4 regions of the Cellulosimicrobium sp. SH8 genome follow, and region 1 is predicted to be linked to each of the others. Evidence: riboswitches for the same ligand, from Rfam matches in the RefSeq annotation. Region 1 holds a riboswitch; each other region holds the start of a gene.
What was found. Region 1 has a riboswitch for S-adenosylmethionine ahead of NF338_RS01140 (methylenetetrahydrofolate reductase). Riboswitches for the same ligand answer to the same signal wherever they lie in the genome.

Region 1 (4,203 bases):
CGCGCGCAGCAGGTCGGCGTAGGCGGCGACGACGTCGTCCAGGCGGTCGAGCGGCGAGTAGCCCGCGGGGGCGTCGTCGGCGGCCTTGGAGAGCGCGAGGAACGTCACCGGCCCGACGACGACGGGCCGCGTCACGACGCCCGCCTCCTTCGCCTCGACGAACTCGCGCACGACGCGGTCGTCGACGAACCGGATCGGGGTGTCCGGGCCGATCTCGGGCACGAGGTAGTGGTAGTTCGTGTCGAACCACTTGGTCATCTCGAGCGGGGCGTCGTCGCCCTGGCCGCGCGCGACGGTGAAGTAGCCCGCGAGGTCGAGGCGACCGGTGCCGTCCTGGCCGGTGCCGAGGAGCGACGCGAACCGCGACGGGACCGCCCCGAGGGAGGCGGCGACGTCGAGCACCTGGTCGTAGAAGGAGAACGAGCCGGGGACCGACGCGTCGTCGGCACCGAGGCCGAGTTCGACGAGCCGGCGCACGGTCGCGAGGCGCAGCTCGCGGGCCGTGGCCTCGAGCTCGTCGGCGCTCGTGCGCCCGGCCCAGAACGCCTCGACGGCCTTCTTGAGCTCGCGGCGACGCCCGATGCGGGGGTAGCCGAGGACGATACCGACAGGGAGATCGGCTCGCGAAGCGGCCTGAATCTGGGTAGGGGAGGGTACGGAAGTGGCCATGATCGAAACCTCTTGCTGGTCCGGAGGACCGGTCAGACGGGCGTGCCGTGCGTGGCGGCGCTCGTCGTGGGCAGGGAGGTGCCGGTGACCCACGGCCCGCTGGCCAGGTCCGGGACGAGCGGGGCGGCGGCAGCGCTGGCGCTGCCTCCCGTCCCGGCCGACCCGCCGCCGAGGTGGACACCCTCGAGCAGGTCAAGAGCGGCGCGGTGCTTGTTGAACGTGTACACGTGCAGACCGGGCGCACCCGCGTCGAGGACGCGCTGCGCGAGGTCGACCGAGTACGCGATCCCGTAGGCGTGCTGCGCCTCCGGGTCGGGCAGGGCGTCGAGCGCGTCCAGCAGGTGCTGGGGCGCGCGCACGCCCGTGAGCTCCTCGACGCGGCGGAGCCGCGCGGGCTCCGTCGTGGGCAGCAGCCCGGCGAGGATGGGGATCGTCACGCCGGCCGCGCGGGCCTCGGCGACGAAGTCGGTGTACGACGACGCGTCGTAGAACAGCTGCGTGATCGCGAAGCTCGCGCCGGCCTGCTGCTTCTGCCACAGGCGGCGCACCTCCTGCGTGCGCGTCGTGCCGGCGGCGGGGTTGCCGTCGCAGAACGTCGCGACGGCGATCGTCAACGGGCGCGCCGCGCCGCGCAGCGCCGCGGCCGGGTCGGCCGCGCAGCGCGACGCCTCGACCTCGCGGAGCAGCGCGACGAGCTCGGTCGACGACCGCACGCCGTCGGGCGCGGGCTGCCAGTCCGGCTGGTCGCGCGGCGGGTCGCCCCGCAGCGCGAGGAAGCTCCGCACGCCCTCGTCGAGGAAGTCGGAGATGACCTCCTCGACGTCCTCGCGCGACGCCCCCACGCACGTGAGGTGCGCGATCGGCAGGACCGGCGTGCCCTGGAGCAGACGGCCGACGACCTGGCGCGCGGTCGCGCGGTCGGTCCCGGCGGCGCCGTACGTCACGGAGACGAAGTCGGGGTGCGTCGCGACGAGTCGCCGTGCCGTCTCCCAGAACTTCGGCGCCGCGTCCGGGCGGCGCGGGGGCATGAGCTCGAACGAGACCGTCGGCCGTGCCGCCCCGCCGTGGGCCTGCCCGACGGCGTCCGCGACGCTCACGACGTCGCCTCGTCCGGGGTGCGTGCGTGCGCGACCGCCGTCGGGCACGGGCTGCCCGGACGGTGCGCGAAGGATGCCTCTGAGACCATTAGTCGCTCCATCGACCCTGGCGTTAGCACCTTTGTCCTCGGGAGGCTTCCGTCGGCGGGTTGCTGCGGTGTCGTCGAGCCAGGACTCTCGACCGCTCTGGATGGTTGCCACGATCCTACGACCCATCCGACATGCGGTCGAGCGCGCCCGCCAGGTGAGACGCACGGAGCGCGTGTCGGCACGACCCCCGAGCGATGGCCCCCGTCTAGGGTGAGGCGCGCCCCTCCGACCGACACCGAGCCCAGGAGCCCAGCCGTGTACGCCACCCCGACCCGCCCGATGACGCAGGACGAGCTCGACCGGATCTGCCGGGTGTGGGCCGACTGCGGCAGCGACGACCCCACCGACCGGTGGCTCGAGCTGTGGGACGGCGGCGACGCCGACGACCACCCGGAGCAGCGCGACGCGATCGTCGCGATCGCGCGGGAGGTCGGGCTGGAGGCCGCGGTCGAGGACGGCGTCCTGCGCGTGCAGAAGACGCAGCAGCTCCACGACGAGATCGGCGCGCGCTGGATCTGACCGGGTCAGGGCTCCTGCGCTGCAGATCTCACGCCTTCTCCGCGACAGCTTTCAGGCCCCACGCCGTCGTCAGCGGCGGCGGAGCTCCGGGACGTGCAGACGCCGGAGGAACCGGTCGGTGCGCAGGGGCGGGCCGTGGCGGTCGAGGAGCGACACGACGACGACGGTCGCGGTCGCGAGGGGGATGGTCCAGGCCGCGGGCTGGGCGAGCAGGGCGCGCACGACGCCGGGGACGCCGTCCGCCGTCGTGCCGGACGAGCCCGTCCCGTAGCCCGCGGCGACGAGCGCGGACGAGGCGAGCAGCGCCGTCGCGCACAGGACGGACCCCACGACCATCCCCGCCACCGCGCCGCGCGCGGTGAGGCGGCGCCACCACACGCCGAGCAGGATCACGGGCGACAGCGCGGAGGCGGCGAACACGAACACCGTCCCGACGCTCGTCACGAGGCCCTGCGGGATGGTGACGAGCGCGAACGCGAGCGGGATGAGCGTGCACGCGACCGCGGACCAGCGGAACGACCGCACGGTCCCGCCGAACAGGTCCTGGCTCACGACGCCGGCGAGCGCCACGACCAGCCCCGACGACGTGCCGAGGAACGCGGCGAACGCCCCGGCGACGACGAGCGCGGCGAGCAGCTCGCCGCCGAGGCCGGGCACGAGGCGGGTCGGCAGGGTGAGGACCACGGTGTCGGCGACGCCGGGCGCCGCGAGGTCGGGCGCGACGACCCGCGCGACGAGCCCGAGCGTGCTGGACACCATGTAGAACACGCTGATCATGACGAGCACGACGACGGTCGTGCGGCGCGCGGAGCCGCCGTCGGGCGACGTGTAGAAGCGCACGAGGACGTGCGGCAGGCCGGTCGTGCCGAGCAGCAGCGCGAGCAGGAGCGACACCGTCGCGTAGGCGTCGAGGCCGCCGGGACCGGCGTCGTGCGGGAACACGGCGGCGGGGTCGAACGTGACGATCGCGCCGCCAGGCTCGAACGCCCCGCCGAGCGCCATGAGGACGAACACGAGGGGCAGCGCGAGCGCCGTGAGCTTGACCCAGAACTGGAACGCCTGGACGAACGTGATGGAGCGCATGCCGCCCGCCGCGACGACCGCGCTCACGACGACCGCGATCCCGACCGACCCGACCCACGGCGGGACGGGCGCGGCGCTCGTGATGACGAGCGCCGCGCCGTGGAGCTGCGGCACGACGTACAGCCACCCGATGACGAGCACGAGCACGCTGGTGACGCGGCGCGCGACGACGGAGTCGAGCCGGGCGTGGACGAAGTCGGGGATCGTGTACGCACCGCTGCGGCGGAGCGGGCCCGCGACGAACAGCAGGACGAGCAGGTACCCGGCCGCGTACCCGACGGGGAACCAGAACGCCTCGGCGCCGGAGAGCAGCACGAGCCCCGAGAGGCCGAGGAACGTGCCCGCGGACAGGTACTCGCCGCTGATCGCCGACGCGTTCCACACCGGCCGGACCGTGCGCGACGCGACGAAGAAGTCGCTCGTGGTGCGCGAGATGCGCAGGCCGTAGAACCCGATGAGCCCGGTCGCGAGCAGGAGCAGCCCGATCGCGACGAGGGGCAACGCGCTCACGGGACGCCGCCGTCGTCGGGTCCTGCCTCCGCCGGGCCGGCCTCGGTGGCCCCGACCGATCCCTCGGCGAGCGCGCGGTACCGGCGCTCGTTGCGCGCCGCCGCGACGGCGAACACGACCGCGAACGCGACGATCACCGGGTAGAAGCCGTACGCGTGCACGAGCCACGGGAGCGGGACGCCGAGGATCACCACCGCGTCCAGCGCGGGCACCGCGCTCATCGTCACCGTGAGCA
Region 2 (4,203 bases), on a different contig from region 1:
CGCGACCCGGAGCCCACGAGCGCGGCGAGCGACGTGAACACCGCGGACATGCCGGACGCCGTCGCGTAGCACGCCTCGGCGCCCTCGAGCAGGCGCAGGCGCTCCTCGAACGCGTGCACCGTCGGGTTGCCGTAGCGCGAGTAGACGAACCGGTCGAGCTCGCCCTTGAACGCGGCCTCGGCGTCGGCGGCGCGGTCGTACGTGTAGCCCTGCGTGAGGAACAGCGCCTCGGACGTCTCCTGGAACTCCGTGCGGTGGTGCCCGCCGCGCACGGCGAGCGTCGCGGGGCGCGCGCTCGCGGGCAGGGGCTTGCGGCCGGAGCCGCCGGGCACGCTCCCGGGCTGCGCGGCGCTCACCGGGCGGCCTCGTCGAACGTCGTGGTGGGCAGTCCGCGGACCTTCCAGCCCTCGACGTCGCGCAGGCCGGAGAACCCCTGGGCGCCCTCGAAGCCCTCGAGCACGTTGTACGACGGCCCGAGCCCGGCGGCCGTGGCCGCGCGCGCGGCGCCGATCGACCGCTGGCCCGAGCGGCACAGGAACACGACGGGACGCTCGTCGCCGGGGGCGAGACCCGCCTCGACGAGCTGGTCCACGAAGCGCGGGTTGGGCCCGGCCGGGGTCACCCACTCGTCGAACACGACGTCGCGGCCGAGGTCCGTGGCGTCGGGCACCCCGATGGTGCGCCACTCGCCCTCGGTGCGGACGTCGACGAGCACCGCGCGCTCGTCGCTCGTCAGCAGGTCCCACGCCTGCTGGGGGGTGATGTCGCCGGCGTAGCCGACGGCGGGTCGCGCGTCGGGTACGGCCGACGTCTGCTGGGACTGGTCGCTCATGAGTCCTCCTCCATCGATCGTGGCAGTAGCACCCTGCGCCCGGCCGCCTCGCGACGGACCGGGGGGTTGCTGCGGCGTCGACGTGCCACGTCACTCGGCCGCTCCGGATGGTTGGCACGGATCGTACGCCACGCGTCCGGCGCGCGGAACGCCCGTCTCGCCGAGCGGCCCAGGGCGGCGGTGCCCGACGTCGGCCGGTCGCGCTAGCGTGGCCGTGCGGCCGGGCGGGGGTCCCGGCAGGCAGGGGGATCGATGCGGATCGCACGCGGACGGGCGGTGGGCGCGGCCGTGGTCGCCGGAGTGGTCGCGGCGGGTGTCGTCCTGCTGTGGACGGCGCCCGACGGCGACGACGGGCCGCGGGGGGTGGTGGAGCTCGGACGGCAACGGCGAGGCGTGCGACGCCTACGCCGACGCGCACCCGGAGGTCGTGCTGGCGAGCACCCGCACCGGTGAGGTCGTCGAGGCCCACACGAACGGTGCGAGGCTCCGGCGTCCTCCGCGGGCGCCGCCGGGCGATCCGGCCGAGTGGCCGCCCGACTCCGTCGTCGTGCTCGACGCGCGCACCGGCGAGGTGCTCGACGCGTTCGAGGTCGACGAGTCCGGCTGGCGTCTCGACCTGCCCGTGGACTGCGTCCCGCCATCCGAGACGCGCTGACCACCGGTTGACACGCCCCGTCCCCCGCGCACATCCTGGGACGCAGGTCATGAGTGCCAGCGTGAAACCCCGGTTTGCTGGCCGGCAACCCTCCTCTCGCGGCGGGGTGCCCCGGGTGACGACCAGGCCGCACGCCGACCGGCGCGCGGCAAGCGCGGGGATCACGGTCCCCGGACTGCCCTCGGAGGACTGTGCCATGACTGCTCTCGCCGACGTCTCGTGTCCGCCCGACCTCTCGACGGCGCCTGACCTTTCGGCGGTCGCCGACGCGCCCGCGCTCCTGCCCGTCGTCGGCGCGGACACGCTCGTGCCGCTCGTCGACGGCCGCAGCGTCCCCTACGCGAACCTCGACGTCGCGGCCTCGGCCCCGGCCCTGCGCTCCGTCGCGGACCGCGTGACCGAGGTGCTGCCGCTCTACGCGAGCGTGCACCGCGGCGCGGGCTACCTGTCGCAGGTCTCCACGGCGCTCTACGAGGCGTCGCGCCGCACGATCGGCGCCTTCGTCGGTGCACGCGAGGACGACGTCACGGTCGTCACGCGCAACACGACCGACTCGCTCAACCTGCTCGCGGGATGCGTCCCGGCCAACGCGGACGGGACGCCCGGGCGCGTGCTCGTCCTCGACGTCGAGCACCACGCGAACCTGCTGCCGTGGCAGCGCGCGGGCGGTGCGACGGTCCTCGCCGGCGGCGCGTCCGTCGCGGAGACGCTGTCCGGCCTGCGCACCGAGCTCGCGCGCTTCCCGTACGCCCTGGTCGCCGTGACCGGCGCGTCGAACGTCACGGGCGAGTCGCTGCCCGTCGCGGACGTCGTGCGGGTCGCGCACGACGCCGGGGCGCGCGTCGTCCTCGACGGCGCCCAGCTCGTCCCGCACCGCGGGTTCTCCCTCGCGGACTCCGGGGTCGACTACGTCGCGTTCTCCGGCCACAAGACGTACGCGCCGTTCGGCGCGGGCGCGCTCGTGGGCCGTCGCGACTGGCTCGACGCGGGCACGCCGTACCTCGCCGGCGGCGGCGCGGTCCGCCAGGTCGCGGTGACCGGGACGCAGTGGCAGACGGCGCCCGCGCGCCACGAGGCCGGGTCGCCCAACGTGGTGGGCGCCGCGGCGCTCGCGGCCGCGTGCGACGCGCTCGCCGCGCTCGACCCGGCCGACCTCCACGCCCACGAGGCGACGCTCCGCGCCGCCCTCGTCGAGGGCCTCGAGGCGGTCCCGGGCGTGCGCGTCGTGCGGGTCTGGGACGACGCCGTCGACCCGGTCGGCGTCGTCACCTTCTCCGTCGAGGGTCACGACCCCGGCCTCGTCGCGGCGTACCTCTCCGCCGAGCACGGCATCGGCGTGCGCGACGGCCGGTTCTGCGCGCACCCGCTGCTCGCGCGCCTCGGGTACGACGCGGGCGCGATCCGCGCGTCCGTCGGCGTCGGGACGACGGGCGCGGACGTCGTCCGGCTCGTCGAGGCCGTGCGGTCGTACGTGGAGCAGGGGCCGACGACGCGGTACGAGGTCGTCGACGGCTGCTGGGCCGTCGCCGACGACCCGCGCCCGGTGCCCGCGGGCTCCGGTCTGGAGGGCCTCTTCGCCACCGCCGCGGCGGGCTTCCTCGCCGACGCCGCGGGGTGCGGCCCCGCCGTCTGACCCGGCGCCGGCGGGACCGCCGGGACAGCCGTTCACCGGGCCGTCGACGAGCGTTGTCCACCGCGTCGCCGAACCCTCTTGGCGGCGTCGTCCGCGTGTGCTCTGATATGCGCTGTGCTGCACGACGTCGTCCTCTCGGGGCACGGATTCCGCCTGGAACCGCTGGCCCTGGAGCACGCTGAGACACTGGCCGGCCTCGTCGACGAGGCGATGTGGTCAGGCATGAGCATCCCCATGCCCTTCGGGGTCGCGGGGATGGCCGAGCTGGTGGCCGCGACGCGCGCCGCACCCGACCTGACGGGCTTCGTCGTGCGCGCCGCAGGACCCGACGGGGCTCCGGGCGACGTGCTCGGCAGCACGGCGTTCCGCGACCTGTCGCTCGTCGACCGCCGGGTGGAGGTGGGCCGGACGTTCTACGCCCGCTCGACCTGGGGGAGCCTCGTCAACCCCGTGACCAAGTGGCTGCTGCTGCGGCATGCGTTCGAGACGTGGGACGTGCACCGCGTCGGCTTCCGCGTCGACACGCGCAACACCCGCTCGCTCGGGGCCATGCGCCGCCTCGGGGCGTACGAGGAGGGCGTCATGCGCGGCCACCGCACCGCGCCCGACGGGACGCGCGCCGACTCCGTGATGTTCTCGATCCTGGCGCCCGAGTGGCCCACCGTCGAGGTCGGCCTCCTGGAGCGGATCAACGCCCCGCGCGTCGTGCCCGTGCTCGCCCCCGCGCACCCGGTGGCCCCGCTGCCGCTCGCCGCGTCGTAGGCCCGTCGCCGGAGACCCGGGCCGGACGGCGGACCGGGACCGCGCGGACCCGGCACGCCACGAGGGCCCCGCCGGAGCGGAGCCCTCGCGAGCAGATCAGGGGCAGGGACTAGCGGTCGAACGCGTCCTTGACGTCGTCGCCCGCCTGCTTGATGTCGGCCTTCGCCTGGTCCTTCTTGCCCTCTGCCTCGAGCCGCTCGTTGTCCGTGAGCTTGCCCGCGCCCTCCTTGAGCTTGCCGCCCGCCTCCTCGGCGGCGTGCTTGGCCTTGTCTCCGAGTCCCATGAGTGCTCCTCTCGTCGGTACTCGTCGACCGTAGGCAC
Region 3 (4,203 bases), on a different contig from region 1:
CCTCGAGCTGCGCGGACTGCTCCTCGAGGGTCGTGCTCTGGTCCTCCAGCGCGGTCACCTGCTTGTCGAGCGCCGCGGCCTGGGCGTCGAGCTCGGCGCGCCCGGCGTCGAGCTCGGCCTGCTGCGCGTCGAGCTGGGGCGCCGCCTGGTCGAGCGCGCCCGCGGCCTCGGCCTGCGCGCGCGCCGCGTCGAGCTGGGTCTGGCCCTGGTCGAGCTGGGTCCGCGCGGCGTCGATCTGCTCCTGGCCCGCGGCGAGCTGCGTGCGACCGTCCTCGATCTGCGTGCGCCCGGCCTCGATCTGGGTGCGGCCGTCCTCGACCTGCTGACGCTGGTCCGCGAGCTCGGCCTGCGTGGCGAACGGGTCGACGGCCGTCTCGACGCCGTCGACGTCCTCGGCCGCGGCGAGGCGGTCGGAGATCTCCGCCTCCTGCTCGGGCGTGAACGCGGAGCCGTCCTCCGTGGCGAAGACGACGGTGCCGCTTCCGCCCGACGCCTCCGGGAGCGCCGTCTGCAGGCGCTCGGTGACCTCGGCGGTCGGTGTGCCGGGGATGGAGAAGCTGCTCGCGAGCGAGCCGCCGAACGCGACGAACGCCGCCCCCGCGAGCACGAGCACCGCGAGCCACGCGGCGAGGACGGTCCGCGCGCGGCGCGCGCTGGCACGCCCGAGGCGGTAGAGGAGTTCAGCCATGAGGGTCCTTCGGTGGGGAGTCCGGGGTGGTCCGGTGGGCGGTGCGGCGTGCGGTCCGGTGGCGGTCAGCGAGGTGAGGGGCGGGAGGCGTCAGGCGGGGATCTCCCAGCCTGAGCGCATGCGCGCGACGAGACGGTCGAGGAGGTCCGCCCACACGCGGCGCGAGGCGTCGTCGTCGGCGGCGCCGGTCGCGGCCCACCAGCGGCGCTGGATCACCAGGACCCCGGCCATGAGCGCGCCGACGAGCATCTCGATCTCGAGCGGGTCGACGTCGGGGTGCCGCCGCGTGGTCTCGGCGACCAGGCGCTCGGCGAGGTGGGTGAACGTGCGCACGACCATCGTCGTGACGCGCGGGGTGGGCTCGGTCGCGGTGCCGCCGAGGGCGCGCGTGAGGTAAGCCATCGGGCCGACGAGGTCGGTGCCGCGGAGCGCGGCGGTGAGGTCGTCGAGCGGGGTCGTGCGGTCGGTGCCGGGGTCCGCGGCGCTCGCCCCGAGCGCGTCGACCACCGTGCCCAGCACGTCCTCGCACACCTCGACCACCACGTCGTCGAGCGACGCGAAGTGGTTGAAGATCGTGCGCCGCGCGACGTCGGCGCGTGCGGCCAGCTCGTCGACCGTGAACCGGGCGCCCCCGTTCTCCTCCATGAGCGACGCGGCGGCATCGACGATCGCGCGGCGGTGACGCGCGCGCAGCGCGGCGCGGCGGTCGGTCGTGGGGCTGGTCGGGGAGCCAGCCGCAGAGCCTGTCGGTGAGCCTGTCGTCGGGTCCGTCACGGGCACGTCCGACGGCTCGGTCGCGGAGGGAAGGGGCACCTGTTGACACTAAGTGCATTGATGCACTCGGTGCAAACAGAGCCCCGATCGGCTCAAAGTTGACCGATTGAGTCCAGTATGTGGGAAGGTCTCCACGGCGCGTTGACACCCCGCGGTGGCCGCTCGTAAGTTCCCGCGCAACCGAGGTCGTCGCACCCCGGTCACAGGACATGGTCATGAGCTCCGACGCCAAGCCCCGGCTCGTCGGACGGCAACCCTCCCGCGCGGTGGGGTGCCCCGGGTGAGGACCAGGTCCCGCGTCGCGCGGACCACGCGCGGTGCGGGGCAACGACGCGGAGCCCGGCGACGGGCACGAAGGAGACGGACGATGGATCGGCGAATGTCGAGCACCGCGGTGAGCACCGCGCACGCGTCGACGTGCCCCTGTCCGTTCGCGGGCGGCCTCGGCGCCCTCGCCCTCGGGGCCACGGGTCCCGCGCGCGTCGCCTGTTGTCGCTGACGACGACCCGCCTCTGACACCCGCGCCACCCGCGCGCGGTCCGGGTCCCTCCCGGCTTCCCCAGCCCCGTCCTGCCGCCGCGCGCGGCCGGACCGCCCTGCCCACCTTCCGGCACCCCGCCGCGCCCTGAGCGCGCCGTCGGCTCAACTGAGAACGGATCCTCGCGATGTCCGACCCCCGCCCTGCCCGCACCCTCCACCTCGGCGTCGACCTCACCGACGCCGGCGCGCACCCCGCCGCCTGGCGGACCGTGGGCTCACAGGCCCAGCGCCTGTTCGACGCCAAGCGCCTCGTCGAGCTCGTGGCCACGGCCCAGCGCGGCCTGCTCGACCTCGTCACGCTGGACGACGCGTTCACCCTCCAGCCGGGCCGCAACGGGTCCGTGCGCGGCCGGCTCGACGCCGCGCTCGTCGCCTCCCGCCTCGCGCCCCGCAGCGCGGGGATCGGCCTCGTCCCGACGGTCACCACCACGCACACCGAGCCGTTCCACGTGTCCAAGGCGATCGCGACGATCGACCACGTGAGCGCGGGCCGCGCCGGGTGGCAGGTCGGGTGGTCCACCACGCCGGCGGAAGCCGCGGCGTTCGGGCGCAAGGGCGCGCAGGACGAGCCCGACGCCGTCGCCGAGGCGGACGAGGCCGTCGAGGTCGTCACGCGTCTGTGGGACTCGTGGGAGGACGACGCCGAGATCCGCGACGTCGCGACGGGCCGGTTCGTGGACCGCGAGAAGCTCCACTACGTCGACCACGAGGGCATCCGGTTCGCGGTCAAGGGGCCGTCGATCACGCCGCGCCCGCCGCAGGGCCAGCCGCCCGTCGTCGTCCGGGCGGGCACGCCCGCGTCGCTCGACCTCGCGGCCCGCCGGGCCGACGTCGTGCGGGTGCGCGCGGCGACGCGCGACGAGGCCGTCGCCCTGCGGACGCAGGTGCGCGCCGCCGCCGCCGACGCCGGTCGCGACCCCGACGCGCTGCGAGTCTTCGTGGACGCGTACGCCGTCATCGGCGACACGCGCGCGAGCGCCCAGGCCCGCCTCGACCTGCTCGAGGACCTCGAGGGCGTCTCGTGGGACACCGACTCGCTCACGCACGTCGGCACGGCGCGGGACCTCGCGGTCACCGTCGAGGAGTGGGTGCACGCCGGCGCGGCCGACGGCTTCCTCCTGCGGCCGTCGTCCCTGAGCACGGACCTCGACGCGATCGTCGACGGCGTGGTGCCGCTCCTGCAGGGCGCGGGCCTGTTCCGCACCGCCTACCCCGGGACGACGCTGCGCGACACGCTCGGCCTCCCGCTCCCCGCCAACCGCTACGCGGCGATCGCCTGACCCCGGACGGACCCACGACATGAGCACGCACCCCCGCAAGCAGATCCACCTCGGCGCCCACTTCCCGGGCGTCAACAACACCACCGTCTGGAGCGACCCCCGCTCGCGCAGCCAGATCGACTTCGCCTCGTTCGAGCACCTCGCCCGCCGTGCCGAGGACGCGAAGCTCGACTTCTTCTTCCTCGCGGAGGGCCTGCGCCTGCGCGAGCACAAGGGCCGCATCCACGACCTCGACGTCGTGGGCCGCCCCGACACGCTGCCCGTGCTCGCCGCGCTCGCGGCCGTCACGGACCGCCTCGGCCTCGCGGGCACGATCAACACGACGTTCAACGAGCCGTGGGAGCTCGCGAAGCAGTTCGCGACGCTCGACCTCCTCTCCGAGGGCCGCGCGGCCTGGAACCTGGTGACGAGCCCCGACGCCTTCACGGGTGCCAACTTCCGCCGCGGCGGCTACCTCCCGTACCCGGAGCGCTACGCCCGGGCAGCAGAGGTCGTCGAGGTCGCGCGCGCCCTGTGGGACTCGTGGGACGACGACGCGGTCCTGGCCGACCGGATCGCGGGCGAGTTCCTGCGGCCCGGCGCGGTGCGCCCGGTCGCGCACCACGGTGCGTACGCGGACGTCGTCGGGCTGTTCGAGACGCCGCGCGGACCGCAGGGCCACCCCGTCCTGTTCCAGGCGGGCGACTCCGCCGACGGCCGCGACTTCGCCGCCCGGACCGCCGACGTCGTCTTCTCCGCGCACTCGACCTTCGACGCCGGGCGCGCGTTCTACGACGACGTCAAGGGCCGCCTCGCCGCCCACGGGCGCGACCGCGACTCCCTGAAGATCCTGCCCGCGACCGTCGTCGTGCTGGGTGACACGCCCGCCGAGGCGGAGGAGCGCGCGCGGGAGATCCGGCTCCAGCAGGTGTCGGGCCCGAC
Region 4 (4,203 bases), on a different contig from region 1:
CGGCGGCGAGCGCGTCGAGGGCCGCCAGCGGGTCCGCGACGACGTCGACCGCGCGGTGGAACGTCACCTCGCGGCCGTCTGCGGCCTCGACGAGGGCGCGCACGGCGGGGGTGTCCACGAGGCCGTCCGGGGTCAACGCCCCGACCACGACGCCCGCCGCACCCGCCGCGACCGCGGCCCGGACGTCGCGGACCTGCACGTCGAGGTCGGCGGCCGAGAGGACGAACCCGCCCGGGCGCGGTCGCACGAGGACGTGCACCTCGACGGCGGGACCGCCGTTCGCAGCGTCGGCAGCGGCCACGACCGCCGCCTCCACGAGCCCGGCGCTCGGCGTGAGCCCGCCCGTCGCGCCCAGGCCGACGCACAGCTCGACCCGCCGAGCGTCCACGGCGGCGGCCACCCGGACGCCCTCCGGGTCCTGCACCGCGAGCTCGAGCACGACGTCGCGGCCCGCGCGCGCGGCGGGGCCCTCGGGGTCGGTGGTCGTCACTGCGTTCTCCCGTCGTCCGGTCCGGCGGCCGTCACGTCGCGCTGCGTGCGCGACGGCGGCCGTCGGCCAGGGTAGACGACGGTCAGATGACGCCGAGCGCGAGGATCGCGTCGGCGACCTTGGTGAAGCCGGCGACGTTGGCGCCGAGCACGTAGTTGCCGGGCGCGCCGTACTCGTCGGCGGTCTCGACGCACCGGTCGTGGATGCCCGCCATGATCTGCGCGAGCCGCTCCTCCGTGTACTCGAACGACCACGCGTCGCGCGACGCGTTCTGCTGCATCTCGAGCGCCGAGGTCGCGACGCCGCCGGCGTTCGCGGCCTTGCCGGGCGCGAAGAGCACGCCTGCCTCCTGCAGGAGCGCGACGGCGGAGGGCGTCGTGGGCATGTTGGCGCCCTCGGCGACCGCGACGACGCCGTTCGCGACGAGCTGCTTGGCCGCGCTCTCGTCGAGCTCGTTCTGCGTCGCGCACGGGAGCGCGACGTCGCACGGCACGTCCCAGATGGAGCCGTCGGTGACGACGCGCGCACCCGGGCGGCGGGCCGCGTAGTCGGCGACGCGGCCGCGCTCGACCTCCTTGACCTGGCGGAGCAGGTCGAGGTCCACGCCGGCCTCGTCGACGACGTAGCCGGAGGAGTCGGAGAACGCCACGACGTTCGCACCGAGCTGCTGGGCCTTGGCGGTCGCGTAGGTCGCGACGTTGCCCGAGCCGGAGACGACGACGCGCCGACCGTCGAGGTCCTGCCCGCGCGTGGCGAGCATGCTCTGCGCGAAGAGCACGGTGCCGTACCCGGTGGCCTCCGTGCGCACGAGGGACCCGCCCCACGAGATGCCCTTGCCCGTGAGGACGCCGGACTCGTAGCGGTTGGTGATCCGCTTGTACTGCCCGAACAGGTAGCCGATCTCGCGTCCGCCCACACCGATGTCGCCGGCCGGGACGTCGGTGTTCTCGCCGATGTGCCGGTACAGCTCGGTCATGAACGACTGGCAGAACCGCATGACCTCGCCGTCGGAGCGGCCGCGGGGGTCGAAGTCCGACCCGCCCTTGCCGCCGCCGATCGGCATGCCGGTGAGCGAGTTCTTGAAGATCTGCTCGAAGCCGAGGAACTTGACGATCCCGAGGTAGACCGACGGGTGGAACCGCAGGCCGCCCTTGTACGGGCCGAGCGCCGAGTTGAACTCGACCCGGAAGCCGCGGTTGATCTGCACGCGGCCCGAGTCGTCCACCCACGGGACCCGGAAGATGATCTGGCGCTCGGGCTCGCACACGCGCTCGAGGACGGCCGCCTCGACGTAGCGCGGGTGCTTGCGCAGCACCGGGCCGAGCGAGTCGAAGACCTCGCGCACGGCCTGGTGGAACTCGGCCTCGCCGGGGTTGCGACGCAGGACCTCGTCGTAGACGGACTGCAGTCGGCTGTCCATGGGCTCTCCTCGTCTGGACTCGCGGAAACTCCTGCTGACGGTACGCCTGTGCCAGAAGTTCCCGTACCGCCGTCTCACTCCCTGCGCACCCGGGGACGGCGCGCCGGAGGTCCGGTGCGCGGCCCAGGGCGTGGCCCGAGCCCGCCAGGAGCGCACTGCGGACGACACAACCGTCCACCCACTGAGAAACCCGATCGATCTGGTGCGGTTTTCGTGAAGCCGTTGCTATACCCGTCCCCAGGTCACGAGCACCAGCGCCAAGCCCCGGCTCGCTGGTCGGCAACCCCCTGTCACGGCGGGGTGCTCCGGGAGATGACCAGGCCGCGCGCGACCGGCCCCGCACCCGCGGGACGGCCGCGCGGCAAGCGTGATCGACGACTACTGCGAGGTACACATGACCCACCGCTCCCTCTCCCCGACGGTCCTCGCCGTCTCCGGCAACCCGCGACCCGGCTCGCGGACGCTGGGGGCTGCCGAGACCGTGGCGCACCGCGTCGCCGCCCTCCTCGGCACGACCGACGTCTCGACGATCGACCTCGCGGCGTTCGGCAGCGAGATCCTCGGCCCCGAGCACCCCAGCGCGGACGCCGCCCGCGACCGGCTGGCCGCGGCGACCGTGGCCGTCGTGGCGACACCGGTCTACAAGGCCTCGTACACCGGGCTCCTCAAGGCGTTCCTCGACCTCTACGGCCCGGACGGGCTCGCGGGCGTCGTCGTCGTGCCGCTCGTCGTGTCCGGCAACCCCGCCCACGCGCTCGTCGGCGAGGTGCACCTGCGGCCCGTGCTCGTCGAGCTCGGCGCCGTCGTCCCGACCCGCTCCCTCACGGTCACCGAGCCGCAGCTCGCGGACCTGGGGCCGGTCGTGGACGCGTGGCTCGCCCGCGAGGGCGGCGCGCTGCGCCGCGCCGCGACGCCGCTCCCCGGGGTGGACGGCGGCGACCCGCCGCCCGCCGACCAGGCCGTCGCCGACGCGTTCGCGGGGGTGGCCCGATGACCGCCGAGCTCACCCACCTGGAGGCCCTCCTGGCAGAGCAGGACGAGCCGCAGCTCTCCCCCGACGAGTACAAGTCCGTGTTCCGCGGCCACCCCGCCGGGGTCGCCGTGATCGCGCTCGAGCACGACGGCCGCCTCGTCGGGTTCACCGCGACGTCGGTCATCTCCGTCTCGGCCGCGCCCCCGCTGCTCGCGTTCTCGCTCGCGTCGACGTCGTCGTCGTGGCCCGCGGTCTCCGCGGCACGCACGCTCACGGTGAGCTTCCTCGCCGACCATCAGGACGACGTCTCGGCACGCTTCGCGACGAGCGGCATCGACCGGTTCGCCGACGGCGGCTGGTCGCGCCTCGGCACCGGGGAACCCGTCATCGACGGGGCCCTCTCGTGGGTCCGGGGCCGCGTGGTCCAGCGCACGCCGGTGGGCGACTCCTACCTCGTCTCGCTGCGGGCGCTCGCGTCGAGCGTCGGCACGGACACCGGCCCGCTGCGTGGGGCGACCGACACGGCGTCGCCCCTCGTCTACCACGACCGCACCTACCACCGGATCGGGGACCACTCGGCGCTCTGACCCGCACGCTGCGGGCGCACCACGGGCGAAGGGCCCGACGGCGGACGCACCGCCGTCGGGCCCCTCGCCCGTCCCGCGCCGCCCCGCACGGGTGGACCGGTCACCAGCTCCAGCCGCGCGCGCTGAGCTCGAGCTCCTCGCGGAAGCGCTCGTCGTCGCCCGTGCGGAACCCGGCCCGCAGCGGGGCGTCCTCGACCGAGAGCCCGGTGAGCCGGCACGCCTCCCGGAGCAGCGCGTCGTAGGCGCCCTGGACCGCGAGATAGTGGTGGGCACGGGCGTAGACGTCCGGGTCCGCCTCGATGCGCCGCATCTCCGCCGCGAGCTCGCTCAGCCGGACCTGGAGCGCGAGCGTCGCGAGCGGGTCGGGGGCCGACGGGCGGCGCCGCAGCAGGTGCGGTCGGCTGGTCGTCCGGTGGCTCGGGGGCCGTCCGGCGCGGCGCAGCACCCACCACGCGGCGGCGACCGTGCACGCCGTCGCGCACCAGACCATCAGCAGCCACGACATCGGAGCCGACCTCTGCGCGGGGAGACCCACCGGACCTCTCCAGTCTAGGTCCGCACGACGCCGTGAGCCATGGGTCGCGCTCACCATCCCCCGGACGGCGCTGCCGCCGTACCATGCCGACGACGGCTTGCGACGACGCGGGTCAGGGCGACGAGGGGGCGACCGGTGGCGACAGCACGACGGCTGCGGACGATCGCGTTCCGCGGCCAGCTCTGGGCGGCGCTCGTG

Region 2: it holds a riboswitch for S-adenosylmethionine, as region 1 does, so the genes downstream of both, NF338_RS03660 (aminotransferase class V-fold PLP-dependent enzyme) here and NF338_RS01140 (methylenetetrahydrofolate reductase) in region 1, are expected to answer to the same signal.
Region 3: it holds a riboswitch for S-adenosylmethionine, as region 1 does, so the genes downstream of both, NF338_RS03540 (LLM class flavin-dependent oxidoreductase) here and NF338_RS01140 (methylenetetrahydrofolate reductase) in region 1, are expected to answer to the same signal.
Region 4: it holds a riboswitch for S-adenosylmethionine, as region 1 does, so the genes downstream of both, NF338_RS03415 (NADPH-dependent FMN reductase) here and NF338_RS01140 (methylenetetrahydrofolate reductase) in region 1, are expected to answer to the same signal.

What each region holds. Positions count from the first base shown of each region.
Region 1 covers NZ_JAMXMH010000001.1:258,686-262,888, forward strand. Annotated here, with positions in the region: gene metE (5-methyltetrahydropteroyltriglutamate--homocysteine S-methyltransferase) at 1-669, opposite strand, end outside; gene NF338_RS01140 (methylenetetrahydrofolate reductase) at 702-1,697, opposite strand; SAM riboswitch class I at 1,861-1,963, opposite strand; gene NF338_RS01145 (hypothetical protein) at 2,112-2,375, shown strand; gene NF338_RS01150 (cation acetate symporter) at 2,445-3,968, opposite strand; gene NF338_RS01155 (hypothetical protein) at 3,965-4,203, opposite strand, start outside.
Region 2 covers NZ_JAMXMH010000002.1:206,596-210,798, reverse strand. Annotated here, with positions in the region: gene NF338_RS03675 (O-succinylhomoserine sulfhydrylase) at 1-356, opposite strand, end outside; gene NF338_RS03670 (rhodanese-like domain-containing protein) at 353-832, opposite strand; gene NF338_RS03665 (hypothetical protein) at 1,260-1,487, shown strand; SAM riboswitch class IV at 1,533-1,648, shown strand; gene NF338_RS03660 (aminotransferase class V-fold PLP-dependent enzyme) at 1,684-3,120, shown strand; gene NF338_RS03655 (GNAT family N-acetyltransferase) at 3,235-3,882, shown strand; gene NF338_RS03650 (CsbD family protein) at 3,992-4,165, opposite strand.
Region 3 covers NZ_JAMXMH010000002.1:178,536-182,738, reverse strand. Annotated here, with positions in the region: gene NF338_RS03550 (MMPL family transporter) at 1-688, opposite strand, end outside; gene NF338_RS03545 (TetR/AcrR family transcriptional regulator) at 779-1,501, opposite strand; SAM riboswitch class IV at 1,674-1,783, shown strand; gene NF338_RS03540 (LLM class flavin-dependent oxidoreductase) at 2,128-3,282, shown strand; gene NF338_RS03535 (NtaA/DmoA family FMN-dependent monooxygenase) at 3,302-4,203, shown strand, end outside.
Region 4 covers NZ_JAMXMH010000002.1:150,507-154,709, forward strand. Annotated here, with positions in the region: gene NF338_RS03405 (copper homeostasis protein CutC) at 1-490, opposite strand, end outside; gene gdhA (NADP-specific glutamate dehydrogenase) at 573-1,910, opposite strand; SAM riboswitch class IV at 2,151-2,284, shown strand; gene NF338_RS03415 (NADPH-dependent FMN reductase) at 2,305-2,904, shown strand; gene NF338_RS03420 (flavin reductase family protein) at 2,901-3,470, shown strand; gene NF338_RS03425 (hypothetical protein) at 3,571-3,975, opposite strand; gene NF338_RS03430 (hypothetical protein) at 4,141-4,203, shown strand, end outside.